Regions from separate parts of the Abyssisolibacter fermentans genome, predicted to be linked through region 1. Evidence: a T-box and tRNA genes for the amino acid it is inferred to sense, from the RefSeq annotation. Region 1 holds a T-box; the other holds one or more tRNA genes.
What was found. A T-box is a leader RNA that pairs with one kind of tRNA and senses whether it is charged. The one in region 1 lies ahead of lysS (lysine--tRNA ligase), so its partner is inferred to be a tRNA-Lys.
Positions count from the first base shown of each region.

Region 2: it has a tRNA-Lys gene. The T-box ahead of lysS (lysine--tRNA ligase) is inferred to sense a tRNA for this amino acid. The anticodon was not compared.

Region 1 covers NZ_LOHE01000036.1:39,797-47,625, reverse strand. Annotated here, with positions in the region: gene AYC61_RS03575 (CheR family methyltransferase) at 1-393, shown strand, start outside; gene AYC61_RS03570 (helix-turn-helix domain-containing protein) at 674-1,246, shown strand; gene pdxR (MocR-like pyridoxine biosynthesis transcription factor PdxR) at 1,288-2,733, shown strand; gene AYC61_RS03560 (pyridoxal phosphate-dependent aminotransferase) at 2,814-4,004, opposite strand; gene AYC61_RS03555 (hypothetical protein) at 4,387-4,755, opposite strand; T-box leader at 5,011-5,270, shown strand; gene lysS (lysine--tRNA ligase) at 5,372-6,877, shown strand; gene ku (non-homologous end joining protein Ku) at 6,986-7,816, shown strand; gene AYC61_RS03540 (ATP-dependent DNA ligase) at 7,820-7,829, shown strand, end outside.
Region 2 covers NZ_LOHE01000101.1:32,946-40,774, reverse strand. Annotated here, with positions in the region: gene AYC61_RS18975 (S8 family peptidase) at 1-999, shown strand, start outside; gene AYC61_RS18970 (M23 family metallopeptidase) at 1,279-1,950, opposite strand; gene AYC61_RS18965 (M23 family metallopeptidase) at 2,268-3,698, opposite strand; gene AYC61_RS18960 (DnaD domain-containing protein) at 4,045-5,163, shown strand; gene AYC61_RS18955 (ATP-binding protein) at 5,180-6,166, shown strand; tRNA gene AYC61_RS18950 (tRNA-Val) at 6,268-6,343, opposite strand; tRNA gene AYC61_RS18945 (tRNA-Glu) at 6,360-6,434, opposite strand; tRNA gene AYC61_RS18940 (tRNA-Lys) at 6,442-6,517, opposite strand; gene AYC61_RS18935 (adenylosuccinate synthase) at 6,864-7,829, opposite strand, start outside.

The DNA of each region.
Region 1 (7,829 bases):
GTTTATGCAACAGATATAGACGAAGGAGCTATAGCTAAAGCAAAACTAGGTATATACAACGAAAAAAGCATTAAAAGTTTGCCTAAAGAATTTAAAGTAAAATATTTTGATAAAATCGGTAACTCTTTCAAAATTAAAGATGATATTAAGAATAGAGTACAATTCTCTAAGCTTAACCTACTAGAAGATAATTATCCTTCAAATTGTCATTTAATTATTTGTAGAAATGTAATGATATATTTCACTCAAGAAGCAAAAGATAAAATATATCATAAGTTCAAAAATTCATTAACTGATGATGGAGTTTTCTTTGTTGGTAGTACTGAACAAATAATAAAACCACTTGATTATAACTTAAAACCAATAAGGACATTCTTTTATTCTAAAGCTTAACAGAGTATCTTCTAAATGGTACATAATAAAACAAGAAAACTTAAATATAAATTTCATGTAAATTGCTTACTCAGGGAATGAAAGAGTAAGCAATTTATATGAAATTATAGTTTTTTTAGTACTCACCTCATAGTATTTAATTTTAATGAACAACCATAGTTTGAATACAAATTTTAATTAGTTTTGATTTATACTAATTATCAAAAGATTAAAATAATAAAAGGATAATTAAACATATATAAAGAATATTTTATTAAATAGATATATTTGAGGTGATTAAATGTTTGACAAGAGCAAAACATATACAATAGCTGAAGTATCTAAAATTACAGGGTATGATAAACATGTTTTAAGGTACTATGAAAAAGAATTTGAAATCGAAGTACCTAGAAATAAAGCAAATCATAGACATTACACTTATAAAGAGATTGAGACTTATAAAAGAATAAAAGATTTACAAGAAAACGGTTATACTAATAAACAAATTAAATTAATTATAAACTCTCCTGAAGTGTTAATTCAACAGTCACAAAGTGAATCTGCTATGACAACCTCTAGTTCTGCTCCTACAAAAAATCAAATCACAGAATTATCTAGTTACATAAAAAATGAAATTAAAGAAATTTTAATACTAAATGATGAAAAAAATATAAAAGCTATAAATGATTTAAATAATAAAATAGAAGAATTAACATGTGAAATAAGAAGCAAAGAAAGAGATATCTTAATATGTGAGAATGCAAAACTAAAAATGAAAATAAAAGAAAAATCATATGAAGTTGCTGAATTAAGGGAAAAATTAAAAAGAGAGCAAAATTCGAGAAAAGGACTTTTCAAAAAAATATTTTCCTAATTTCTATACATTATTTCTATACATTTAGCAGGAGGCGTTTTATGGACAAATTAAATATCAAACTTGAAAAAAATACTGGAAAAGCTTTATATGTTCAATTATATAATCAAATAAGAAAAATGATTTTAGAAAATACACTAAAGCCTCATTCAAAGCTGCCACCAATCAGAAAACTAGCATCTGAATTAGAAGTTAATAATGTAACAATAGTAAACGCTTATAAACTATTAGAAGAAAATGATTTTGTATACAAAAAGGTAGGTAGTGGTACTTTTATAAAAGATAACCATATGTTAGACAAGGAATATGATAGTTCAAAACTACAAAATTATAAACCAATCGTATATAATTTTGCCAGTACTACACCAACTTCAGATTTGTTTCCAGTAGAAGATTTTAAAGTTGTTATAAATAGCGTATTAAATAGAGACAAAGGCGGCGCTTTTATTTACCAACATTCTCAAGGATTTGAAAGTTTGAGAATATCAATTAAGAAATTTTTATATAAATCAAAAATATTCACTGATATAGATAATATACATATAGTTTCTGGAGCTCAACAAGGCATAGATATTATTTCTAAAGCTTTAGTGAATTATGGAGATATAGTTTTTTGTGAATCACCTACTTACGGAGGTGCTATAGCAGCCTTTAAATCAAGGGGTGCTAAAATTATTGATATAAATTTGGAAAATGACGGGCTAGATATGCGTACTTTAGAAAATAAGCTTTTAAATTTTAAACCTCAATTTATTTATGTCATGCCAAATTTTCAAAACCCTACTGGAATTTCTTATAGTATTCAAAAAAGGAAACAATTAATTGATCTTGCCAAGAAATATGATACATATATAGTAGAGGATGATTATGTAAGAGAAATTAACTATAATGATAATAATATACTACCAATTAAATCTATGGACACAAATAATCGAGTTATATATATTAAGAGTTTTTCAAAGACTTTAATGCCTGGATTAAGATTAGGTTTTACAATAATTCCTCTTAAAATATATTCTGATGTATTAACAGCTAAGCAAACTTCAGATATTTCAACATCAGCTTTGATACAAAGATGCTTTGACTTATATTTGAGAAAAGGATTATGGGAAAAGCACATACAAAATATGAATGAAATATATAGCTTGCGATATAATACAATGATTAAATCTCTAAAAAAATATATGCCAAAAGAAATACAATACAATATACCATATGGAGGCTTAGGATTTTGGTTTGCACTGCCTGAAGGTTTTTCTTCAATAAAACTACATGATTTATGTATAAATAACGATATTTCAATTGTTTCAGGTTCTAATTTCTATGTTAATAAACAAGACAGTAATAATTTTAGATTAAGTATAGCTTCAATTAGTGAAAATCTAATAGAAGAGGGGATAGCAAAACTTTCTAAGATTATTAGTGACTTTTTACAAAATCCAAATAATCAATACATTAACAATGATACTTCTTTATCGTTTTTTTAGAATTATAAAATCATTTTAGAAAAAGATTTTATATCAAAATAAAAAGACCTTGGTTAAATTTTATACCAAGGTCAAAATTTTTATCTATTATTATATGCTTTTAATCCTTCCTCTAATATATGCATAGCTCTCTTTAAAGAATCTTGATTCAATACATATGACATTCTAACTTCATTTTTACCAAGACCTTTAGATGCATAAAAGCCTTCAGCAGGTGCTAACATTACAGTTTCATTATTAACATCAAATTCTTTTAATAACCATACAACAAAGTCTTCAGCATTTTCAACTGGAAGTTGTGCTATTATATAAAACGCTCCATGAGGTTTTTTACAATTTACACCTTCCATTTTATTAAGAGCATTGTAAACAATATCTCTTCTCATCTTGTATTCTTCAACTACTTCTTTAAAATAATCGTCTGGAACATCTACTAAACTAGCAGCTCCAATTTGTTCAACTGTAGCAACACATAATCTACTTTGACAAAGCTTAAGTATTTGTTTGATTAAATCTTTGTTTTTACTTGCAACAGAACCAATTCTAGCTCCACATGCACTGTAACGCTTAGATACACTGTCAGTTATAATAACTCTATCAGCAATATCTTCAAACTCAGCAAAACTCATATATTCAAACCCATCATATACGAATTCTCTGTATACTTCATCTGAAATAATGAAGAAATCGTTTTCCTTAGCAAGATCTCTGAGCATTTCCATTTCCTTAATAGTATAAATACAGCCAGTAGGATTACCAGGATTAGATATTAATATTGCTTTAGTTTTTGGTGTGATTAACTTCTGTATTTCTTGCCTTGGGGGTAAATGGAATCCTTCTTCGGCTTTAGTAGTTATAGGAACTACCTTAATACCTGCCATAGTACCAAATCCATTGTAATTAGTGTAAAAAGGTTCTGGAACAAGTATTTCATCTCCATTGTCACATAAAGACATCATAGCAAACAATAATGCTTCACTTCCACCATTTGTTATTAAAATCTCATCTTGTTCAAATCTAATATTATATTTAGCATAATACTTTATAAAACTATCAATTAACTGAGGAAGTCCTTGTGAAAAACTATAAGCAAGAACATCTTCGTTAAAGTCCTTTATAGATTCAAAAAAAGAAGATGGAGTTTTAATATCGGGCTGACCTATATTAAGATGGTAAACCTTCTTTCCATTATTTTTGGCTTCCACTGCAATAGGTACTAACTTTCTAATTGGAGATTGTTGCATGGAAGTAATTCTGTTTGAAAATTTCATTAAATCCCCTCCTTAACAATAATTGTTAATCTTTCATTAATATGATAACATATACTTTGTTAAAAATAAACACAATTTATCACAAATGAAAAAAAACTATTTAATTAAAACACGGTTATAGTATTTTAGCTTATTACTGATAGTTTTGTATTTATTAAGTTATTTTAAATAATTATATGATTAATTTTATAGTTTCCTTTTTTATATAAAATTATAATTAAGTTAATATTCTACTACTTTATACATCACTTTTCATGAACATCTCTTCAAAATTTTTAGCGTAAAAGTTGACCGTTAGAAAATTTTCGCTGGTAGAGAAGATTTTGATACAACAATGTATTATAAAATATAGTTCTTCTTGTAAAAAAAGATGTGAATACAACTAAGCTCTTAATGTTATTAAATATGCTATACCGTTAATAAAAAAATAGATTAGAAATATTATATATACTTTTTTATTAACTATTATTTGTTTAATTTTTATTGCTTTTGAAAATGTATTTACTATACCTACGCTATGTGCCACATCTTCAGGATTTTTTACTAAATTAACATTTTGATAATGCATTACTGCTCTATTATATAATGGTGTAGATTTGATAAAAAAAATATATATGGGTAAAGTTAATGAAATTAAAGTCCAAAATACAAAAAAATTACTTAATCCTATATATTTCATTTGGTCTCTCAAAAATATATAAGAAAATAGTTCAATTAAACCAAATGAAAATATTTTCAAATACCTCTTCATTTTATTCTCTCCATATCAATTTATTTGTATTATAATAATTATAACATATAAATTTGTAAATGTATAAATTATCCATGCTTATATTTATTACCTTGAACCTTTCTATTTTATAAAAAAGTTAATGTTTGCTTCTAATGATAATAAACAAAAAGTATTCTGAAATTAATTTTAGTAATAAATTTATCTTTTAAAACTTTATCAGATATACTATTGACATTTAGTAAATATTAGTATATAATCAATTAAATATAAATATTACAGGCTATGAAGAGAAGAGTAAATTGATATATTCTTTTACAGAAAACTCCGTATTGCTGAGAATGGAGTAAAGAATTTTCTTTTGAAAAAAGCCTCTGAGCTTTGCACTAGCTCTATATAGAGTAACATGCAACGGGAGCTCCCGTTATAGAGATAAAGTATCGCATATAAACAGTTTGCCGTACTTGAAGAGGCAAATATGGTGACATATTTGCAAACTGGGGTGGTACCACGAAGCATATACTCTCGTCCCCAAGACTATGTCTTGGAGGTGAGAGTTTTTTTATTGAGCATGGAACAAAATATGAGTTTCATTGTTTTATTACTAATAATACTATTTTAGAAAGGTGGTATCACTATGAAATATGATGATTTAAATAATTTGAAAGAAATAATACCTGATGCAAATGAAATGATAGTTGAAAGAATAAAAAAATCACAAAAATTAAAAGATCTTAATACATCTTTATATCCTTACAGTTACAAAAAGACATCACATTCTATAGATATAATAAATGACTTTAACAATATAAAAGAAAATGATAGTTTTTCTATAGCGGGAAGAATAATGTTACTACGTAATATGGGCAGTTCTTGTTTTGCAAATTTAAGAGACCAAGAAGGAGATATACAAGTTTATTTTAATAAGAAAAACTTGGGTTTAGAGTTGTACAATATTATTAAATTATTTGATATAGGGGACATAATAGGAGTTGAAGGAAATGTATTTAAGACAAAAACCGATGAAATAACATTAAGAGCTTTTAAAGTAACACTATTAAGCAAATCAATAAGACCTCTTCCTGAAAAATATCATGGCTTGCAAGATAGTGATCTTAAGCAAAGACATCGCAGCCTTGATATGATAATGAATAAAGAAGTAAAAAAGAGATTTATCAATAGAGCAAAAGCAATGTCAGCAATCAGAGAATATTTAAATAATAAAGGCTTCATTGAGATTGATACACCTATTTTAGATACAAAATATGGTGGAGGAGAGGCAAAACCTTTTTCAACATATGTAAATGCTTTAAATTGTGAAGTATTTATGAATATATCACCCGAACTATATCTAAAAAGATTAATGGTTGGAGGACTTGAAAGAGTATATTCCTTTTCAAGATCATTCAGGAATGAGGGTATAGATAGAACTCACTATCCTGAATTTACGCTTTTTGAATGTTACATGGCTTATGCTGACTATAATGACATGATGGCTTTAATGGAACAATTATATGAATATGTATTCACTAAAGTACTTGGTAGTACTAAAATATCATATAATGGCATAAGTATTGATTTTAAAGTGCCATGGAGAAGAGCAAGTATGTGTGATTTAATAAAGGAGAATTTAGATATATCTATAGAAAATTTATCTAAAAAAGAAATAGTTAAAATAATTAAAGAAAAAAATATATCAATAAATGAAGAATTATCTTTAGAAGAATTATCTAAAAGCGATTTAATTATGTCTTTGTTTGATGATAATTGTGTAGATGGATTAATTCAACCAACTTTTGTTATCGATTTTCCGAAAGATTCATCCCCATTATGCAAAACCCATAGGCAAAATAATGAATTAATAGAACGATTTGAACCATATGCATATGGAGTTGAACTAGGGAATGCTTATTCTGAATTAAATGATCCATTAGCTCAGAGAATACTTCTAAATGATCAAGCTAAAAAATTAAGAGCAGGATTTGAAACAGCAAGTCCAATGGATGAAGAATTTGCAAAAGCTTTAGATATTGGAATGCCACCAGCCGGTGGACTTGGTATAGGCATAGATAGGATGATAATGTTCTTGACAAATACTTATTCAATAAAAGACGTTATAGCTTTTCCATTAGTTAAAAGATAAATCAAAATTTTTATTTACTTTCTTTTAGTTTACTAAAAGAAAGTATTTTTTTTTGCACATAGGAAATTATACTATTAAATCAAATAACTAATTGAAAGGAGAATTTTCATGCATACTATGTGGAAAGGTTCTATAAGCTTTGGATTAGTCAATATTCCTATCAAAATGTTTACAGCTACTGAAAATAAAGATATACGCTTTAGATATTTACATAAAGAATGTCATACTCCTGTTAAGTATAAAAAATATTGTGAAACATGTGGTCGAGAAATAAAGGAAGATGAAATTATTAGAGGCTTCGAGTATGAAAAAGGACATTTTGTAATAATGAATGAAGAAGATTTTGAATCCGCTAAGGCTGAGGTTTTAGACAGGGCAATTGACATAATAGATTTTGTAAATCTTAGTGAAATAGACCCAATATATTATGATAAATCTTATTATTTATCACCACAACAAACGGGGGGCAAAGCTTATAATTTACTAAGAAAAGCTATGAATGATACAGGTAAGATAGCCTTAGCAAAAATAACAATTAGAAACAAACAATCACTAGCGGCACTCAGAGTATATAAAAACACCTTAGTTCTAGAAACAATATTCTACCCTGATGAAGTTAGAGCTATTAATAATATACCTAATCTTCCTGAGAATACAGATGTCAATGAAAAAGAATTAGATATAGCCAAGCAACTAATTAAGCAATTAACTACAGAGTTTAAACCTGAAAACTATAAAGATGATTATAGAGAAGCATTACAAGAAATTATAGAAAATAAGATACAAGGAGCTGAAACTATTAAAACAGCACCAAAACCTACTGCTCATAATGTTGTAGATTTAATGTCTGCACTACAAGCCAGCTTAAAAGATAAGAAAAAAGAGACTAAGAAAAAAACAAAGAAAGTTACTGCTAAAAAAACAAAAGGAGCAAGCTAATTAATGAAAAACA
Region 2 (7,829 bases), on a different contig from region 1:
TATGCTCATAATTTAGGTTATACCGGAGAAGGTATCACTGTTGCCGTAATAGATACAGGAGTTTCACCTCATATGGACCTTGTTAAACCCCAAAATAGGATTGTTGGTTTTAAAGATTATATAAACAATAAAACAAAACCATATGACGACAATGGTCATGGTACTCATGTTGCTGGTATTATAGCTGGTAACGGCTATTCTTCAAGAGGGAGATACGCAGGTATTGCTCATAAAGCAAATATACTTGGTATAAAAGCACTTGATGAAAATGGAAGCGGAACTACATCAGATATCTTAAGTTCAATACAATATGTCATTGATACAAAAAATGTATATAATACAAAAGTCTTAAATCTTTCGTTAGGAACACCTACTAACAACTCATATAAAAAAGATCCTCTATCCTTAGCTGCCGCTCAAGCGGTTAGAGCTGGAATAACTGTTGTAGTAGCAGCTGGCAACAGTGGTCCTTCAAAAAAAACTATATTATCCCCCGCTAATACTCCATCAGTAATAAGTGTTGGTGCTGTAGATGATAATAAGACTAAAGAAATTAATGATGATTTTATTGCTTCATTTTCCAGTAGAGGTCCAACAAATGATGGCTTAAATAAACCTGATGTTGTAGCTCCTGGTGTTGATATATCGTCATTATCTAGTAAAAACACTTCCTCTTATGTATCTCTAAGTGGTACATCTATGGCTTCACCATCTGTTGCTGGAGCATGTGCCTTACTATATCAAAAGGAAGGCCATTTATCTCCTCAGAAGGTTAAAAATATGTTAAAATACTCATGTATATCATTAAAAGATTCACGGAATAATCAAGGAACTGGGTTAATAAACTTAAAGAATCTATTTAATAAAGATTCGTCAACTGTTCCGGACATTGATTATTCATATTCTAGAAAAGACGATAAAATTGTAATAGAAATAACACTAATAGTTATTTTACTATTCCTAATATTAAGTTGTTGCTGTTGTAATAGATATTATTAACCACAGCTAGCTACAAATTTAATAATAATCGAGTAAGAGTACCTTTTTTCAAAAAGGTACTATCTCTATATATTTTGAATAAATCTTTTTGGGTATTTTAATATGAATAAATATCTTTTTAACTTGTAAACTCACTCTCACTCTTACTCTGAGTAAACAAATAACCAAATTAAAATTTGGTTATTTGTTTACTGATATGAGCATACTTTTTGTACGTTATTAATCGTAAAATCTTTCAATAACGAAAAAATTCTTAATTTAAGCCACCCTTATTTAGTTCTATTCAATATATTGCAATGGATTTTGATGTTTTCCATACTTTAATATTTCAAAATGAACATGTGGTCCTGTACTTCTACCAGTATTCCCAACAGCTCCTATTTTTTTATTTTTATAAACCTTTTCACCAACTTTAACATAAAGTTTGCTGCAATGTGCATATCTAGTATTATAACCATCACTATGGCATATTTCAACCATATAGCCATAACTTCCTTTATATCCAGCAAATACAACTATTCCAGTAGCTGAAGCTTTAATTGGAGTTCCTACCCTAGAAGCTAAGTCTATACCTGTATGAAAAGATCCTTGCCTTGGACCATACCTGGAAGTAAGTTGTCCATTAGTTGGTATTATAAACTTTTCCTCGTTTTTTTCTAATAATACTTCAATATTTTTTATTTCTTTTTGTTCCTGTATTAGTTCCTTAATTTTCTTTTGCATTAAAATTTCTTCTATTAACAAATCATTTATTTCTTCTTTTGTACAAATATTTTTTTTATCAAATCGTGATGTTTCTAACATATTGTCTGCTTTTATATCATATACATTTGTTATAATGCTCAATGGTACATGCTTTTCTTTTATATATTTAAAGGACAACACAGTAGTTACTATAATAAAAATAACTATTAACTCTGATAATAACCATTTGAAATTTATTATTTTCATTTTAATTCTCCCAAATAATATATTTAAATTATAATATTACTCATCTTGGTATATTTTATGCGTATATTGTAAAAATATTTAATTTAATTGCTTTATCTTATTTACTATACTATCTTTTTATATGTATTAAATATAGCTCCATATTATTACTAAAAACATTTTTAGTTATTGCAAATCATTATATAGTAAAGATAATTATTTTAATTATAAAACTCATATTCACTTCATCTTCTGAGAGTAAGGGATTTATAAGAAATAGAAATTAAAGATTTGAATTTTCTGCTCATAAAAAAATCTAGGATTTAAATCCTAGATTTTTATCTATATTTTTTATTAATATACTTTAACGGATCTTGATTTTTATCATATTTTAAGACTTCAAAATGAACATGAGGTCCCGTACTTCTACCTGTATTCCCTACGGCTGCAATGGTCTTATCTTTGTATACTTTATCTCCCTTTTTAACATAAATTTTGCTACAATGCGCATACCTAGTTTTATAGCCTCCACCATGGCTTATTTCAACCATATACCCATAAGTTCCTTTATAGCCTGCAAATGTAACAACTCCTCCATCTGCCGCTTTAATAGGCGTGCCTGTCCTTGAAGCTAAGTCTATACCCTTATGAAACGAACCCCATCTTGGACCATATCTAGAAGTCAATCTTCCACTTGTTGGTCTTTTAAAAATTCCAGTACCTTTTAACGGCGGTATTTCCTTAGTTCCTCTAACTACTAATTGTGGTTTCGGATTAGCTGTAATAGTTTCGCTTATAACATCTTTTCCCATTTCTACACCATTTTGTTTTTCTACTAGTGCAACTACTTCTTTTTCACCATATATACCCCGTCTTTTTACACGCGTTTCATCCTTATATAAACTAGAAGTTTCTTCATATTCTGTTTCAAAGCCTATTTTTTCTAAAAATGTCTTCTGTTCTTTAGTTACAACTGTAATGAATGGTTTTGGTACTATTAGGCTTAATTTATCATCTATATGCAGGTATCCATTAACAAATTGAGGATTTGCTTTTTCTAAGTCTGAAACTGATATGTTGTATTTTTTAGAAATACTCCACAAGCTTTCTCCTTCTTTTACTGTATGTGTTTTTTCCTCAGTAGTTCCTTTTCTTATGTAATTTAAAAGCTCTTCATAGTCAATTATATTTGCTAATGGTTGCTCTTGTTCTACAATCTCAATCTTTTCTAATAAGTTTATTTCTTCTAGTTTTCCATTTTCAGCTTCTATTCTTTCTATATATGGCTCTTTTATATTATTTAGTATATTATTTGCTTCTTCCTTTGTTTTTAGCAAACCGATATTATTTCCATTAACTTTTATCGCATAAGCATGTACATTAAAAGATAGTGTCGACAGTATCGATTTTTTTAATTTAGATACTGATGTTAATTCGTTACTTTCAACGTGTGTATTTTTAAACTCTAATTTTTGTTTAATAACTGTATCACAATTATAGTCTTTATTAATACTATCTTGAATATCTTCTAATAATTTAACTACAGTCTCCTGTTTCCTTACTATACCTATTTCTTTATTCCCAAAGATTACATTAAATGCTCTTGTTTCTAGCTCTTTTCTGGTGTCATATTCTCTTTTATCATTCAGTACTCTAATCGTAGTACCACACAGTATTCCAATCATTAAAAAAATTGAGAGCTTCAAACAAGTTTTTCTGTTAATAAGTTTTTTCAACCTATCAGCCACTCTTGAATAATCAATATTCATAAAAAATCTCTCCTATATTTTTTTACCTTTGCTTATTTAGTAATATGCATGTAACATCTTTGTAATATTTTCGTAATACAATCTCATATTCTATTATATCATAATTATCATGTTTTGCAACTCTAAGCATTTTACAGAATTCTCTTCATATTTTATTTGTTTTCAATTTTATTTACATTCATTTATTATTTTCTTCATTTTTTATTAAATTAATACCTTTTTGGCTCAAATATTTTAAAAACATCTAATTTAAGGTATTATTAAATTTATTAAACACTACATAAAACATTACGTGCTGTATGTTATAATATATTAAAGAATGTTACTAAGTGGAAGGTGGATTTAATTGAATTTCTTTTTAGGTACAACTGAAATAGATTTAGGAAATACTACAGTTGAAAATATATTCATAGACGATTTTATGCCAATGGCAAATGGCACTGATGTTAAAGTTTATTTACTTGGCTTTAAATATGCAAACAATAAGGATAACAATATAATAGTATCTAATCAAACAATTGCAAAAAATTTAAGAACTAGTTTGGATGATGTATTAAAAGCTTGGGACTTTTGGGAAGAAAAGGGTATAATAAAAAAACACTATACTGCTGACTCTAATGATAATAATTATACTGTTGAGTTTGTTAACTTAAAACAATTATATATAGACAAGATTATAAAGCCTGCTCAAACTGATACTTCTAAAACAAATTATACTTGTACTCCATCAGATATAGTAGAATTAAAAAATTCACCCGCTGTAAATAATATGTTTAATAATATAACGGATATAATAGGACGTACATTAGTACCTAATGAATATAAAAAAATATTAGAATGGATATATAATTATAATATGAGTACTGATATAATTGTAAAAGCATTTGAATTTGCTAAGGAAAAAAGGAATATAAAAAGTTTAAATTATGTGCAAGGCATTCTTAAAAATTGGTATGATTTAAAACTTACAACTATAGATAACTTAAATGCCTATTTAGAATCAAATGACACTAGATATAAGTTATACAATCAAATAAAAGAGGCTATTGGCTTTAAAGGTAATTTTTCAACTCCTATTAAAAACCTTATTAACAAATGGGTTGATGAATGGAATTTCAGCTTAGATGTTATATTGATAGCATGTAATGAAACTCTTAAAATTGCAGAACCAAATTTTAGATATTTAGATGGTATACTAACTAAATGGCATAAAACCAATTTAAAAACAGTTGAAGCTGTTGAAAATAACCAAAAACAATTTAATGAAAAAAGAACTACTAAACAGAATAAACAAAGCTCTCCTAATTCAAATATTAAAAAAGATATGTTTAAAACAAAGTTTCATAATTTTAAACATACAACTACAAAATATTCTGACAAAGAGCTTGAAGAAAAGCTAAATAAAAATTTACAAAAAAAACTTCAACAAAAAGGTCTAAACAACTTATACAAAAATAATGTATAAGGGAGGGTAAATATTTATGAATGAACAAATTATAAAAGAAATATTAAGAAATTATGAATTAAAATTGGATAGAAAAAAATATGAGCAAAACAAAAGAATTCAAGAGGTTTATTCACTAGTACCTAGAATTAAAGAAATAAATAAAGAAATTACTTCACTAGGTATATTAACATCAAAGGAAATTCTAAAAAACTCAGCTAATCTTGAAAATGAACTAGAAGAATTAAAATTAAAAACTAAAAAATTAAAACAAGAAAAAGCTATACTAATGACAGAAAACAATATTCCAATTAACTATACAGATATAGAATATGATTGTGAAAAATGTAAGGATACAGGATATACCGAAAACGGCCAAAAGTGTAGCTGCTTTAAACAAGCACTTATTAGTATTGCTTATAAGATGTCTAATTTAGAGCATATACTTTCTAAAGAAAATTTTCAAACCTTTAATATTGATTTGTTTTCTGATGAAATTTATGAAGATGAACAACTTACTCCAAAAGAAAATATGAAATTCGTAGCAAATGTATGTGAAGGCTTTGTTATTAATTTTGATGTAGACAATGAAGAGAATTTACTTTTTTATGGTACTACAGGCTTAGGTAAAACATTTATGTGTAATTGTATAGCTAAAAGCTTACTTGATAAGGGTAAAATAGTCTTATATCAAACTGCATTTAAAATTTTAGATATTATTAGAACATATAAGTTTAAAGATAATGCCAAAGACAATTCATATCAACTAGCTTATAATTTATTATTTAATGCTGATTTATTAATTATAGATGATTTAGGCACTGAATTAACTACAGCTTTTACTAATACTGAAATTTTCAATATATTAAATTCTAGATTAATTACTGGTAAAAAAACTATTATATCTACTAACCATCATCCTAGAGAACTTTCTCAAATGTATTCTGATAGATTCTTTTCAAGAATATTTGGTAAATTTATTGAGCTAAAATTTTATGGTAACGATTTAAGATGGGAAGAATAGATTAATATTAATGTTTTATTGAAAAAATATAATTTATCAACAGTTTTAAATTTCTAATTATATAGATTAAAAAAATCAGCAAATAATTGCTGATTTTTTTATGGTGGGCACAATAGGGCTCGAACCTATGACCCCCTGCTTGTAAGGCAGGTGCTCTCCCAACTGAGCTATGCGCCCTTAACTTATTTGAATTTGGTGACCCTACCGGGACTCGAACCCGGGTTACCGCCGTGAAAGGGCGGTGTCTTAACCGCTTGACCATAGGGCCTTAAAAATGGTGACCCATCGGCGACTCGAACGCCGGACACCCTGATTAAAAGTCAGGTGCTCTGCCAACTGAGCTAATGGGTCGAATGACTACTCTTAGTATTTTACATGATAGCTATTATTATGTCAACAGTTTTTCTTAAAAAATATATATTTTAATTAAAACACCTTAAATTCTTTGTAAATAGTCGAAATAATCTATATTATATCTAATATATGTAAATCTTAGTATTTTGGTTTTATCAAAAAATTTTTATGAGAATATAAAAACCAGCATTGAAAATTGCTGGTTTTTGTATGTTATAACAACGGAAGCAATTACATAGTAATTGCAACACACCGTTTCAACGAGGCGGAAAATATACACACCGCTTGTTAAATCTATTCGGTACCCGCCACCTATAGAAGTTGGGGGATATCTTGAGCCTTGTTATAATATTTCTTCTCTTATTATTGTCTCACTTCTCTTTGGACCTATAGATACTAACTGAATTTTTGTTTCTGTTAGTTCTTCAATCTTCTCTATATACTTCTTAGCATTTTCAGGAAGTTCATCATAAGTTCTAACTCCCTCAATTTCTTCAAGCTTCCAGCCTTGTAGCGTCTCATATACTGGCTCACATTGAGCTAATAAATTTAAACTTGCTGGAAAATCTTCAATGTATTTATCGTTTAATTTATATTTTGTACATATTTTCAATTCTTTTAAATCAGCTAATGTATCAAGTTTTGTTAAAGCTATTCCTGAAAAACCATTAATAGCACAAGAATATTTTAACATAACTATATCTAACCAACCACATCTTCTAGCTCTTCCGGTTGTTGTTCCGTATTCGAAACCTCTTTCCCTTATCCAATCACCAGTCTCATCAAAAAGTTCTGTTGGGAAAGGTCCTTTTCCAACTCTGGTTGTATATGCCTTTACAACTCCTATTGCCTTTTTTAAATCGAATGGACTTATTCCTGAACCAATCGCTACACCACCTGATATCGGATGAGAAGATGTTAGAAATGGATATGTTCCATAATCAATATCTAATAGTGTCCCTTGAGCTCCTTCAAATAGAACTTTTTTACCCTGTTTAACACTTTTATTAATAAATGCAGTAGTATTAATTATATAAGGTTTAATAACCTCAGCATATTCTAAATACTCTTTTACAATTTCGTCTTCGTTTAAAGGTTCTTCATTATATAGTTTTTCTATTATTTCGTTTTTAGCTTTAATATTACTTCTTAGCTTATCTTCAAAATATTCTTTGAAGAATATATCACACATTCTGATACCACTTCTCTCAACCTTATCTTTATAACAAGGTCCTATTCCTTTTACTGTAGTACCTATTTTTTGTTTGCCTCTCTTTTTTTCCTCTAATTCATCAAGTTTTAAATGATA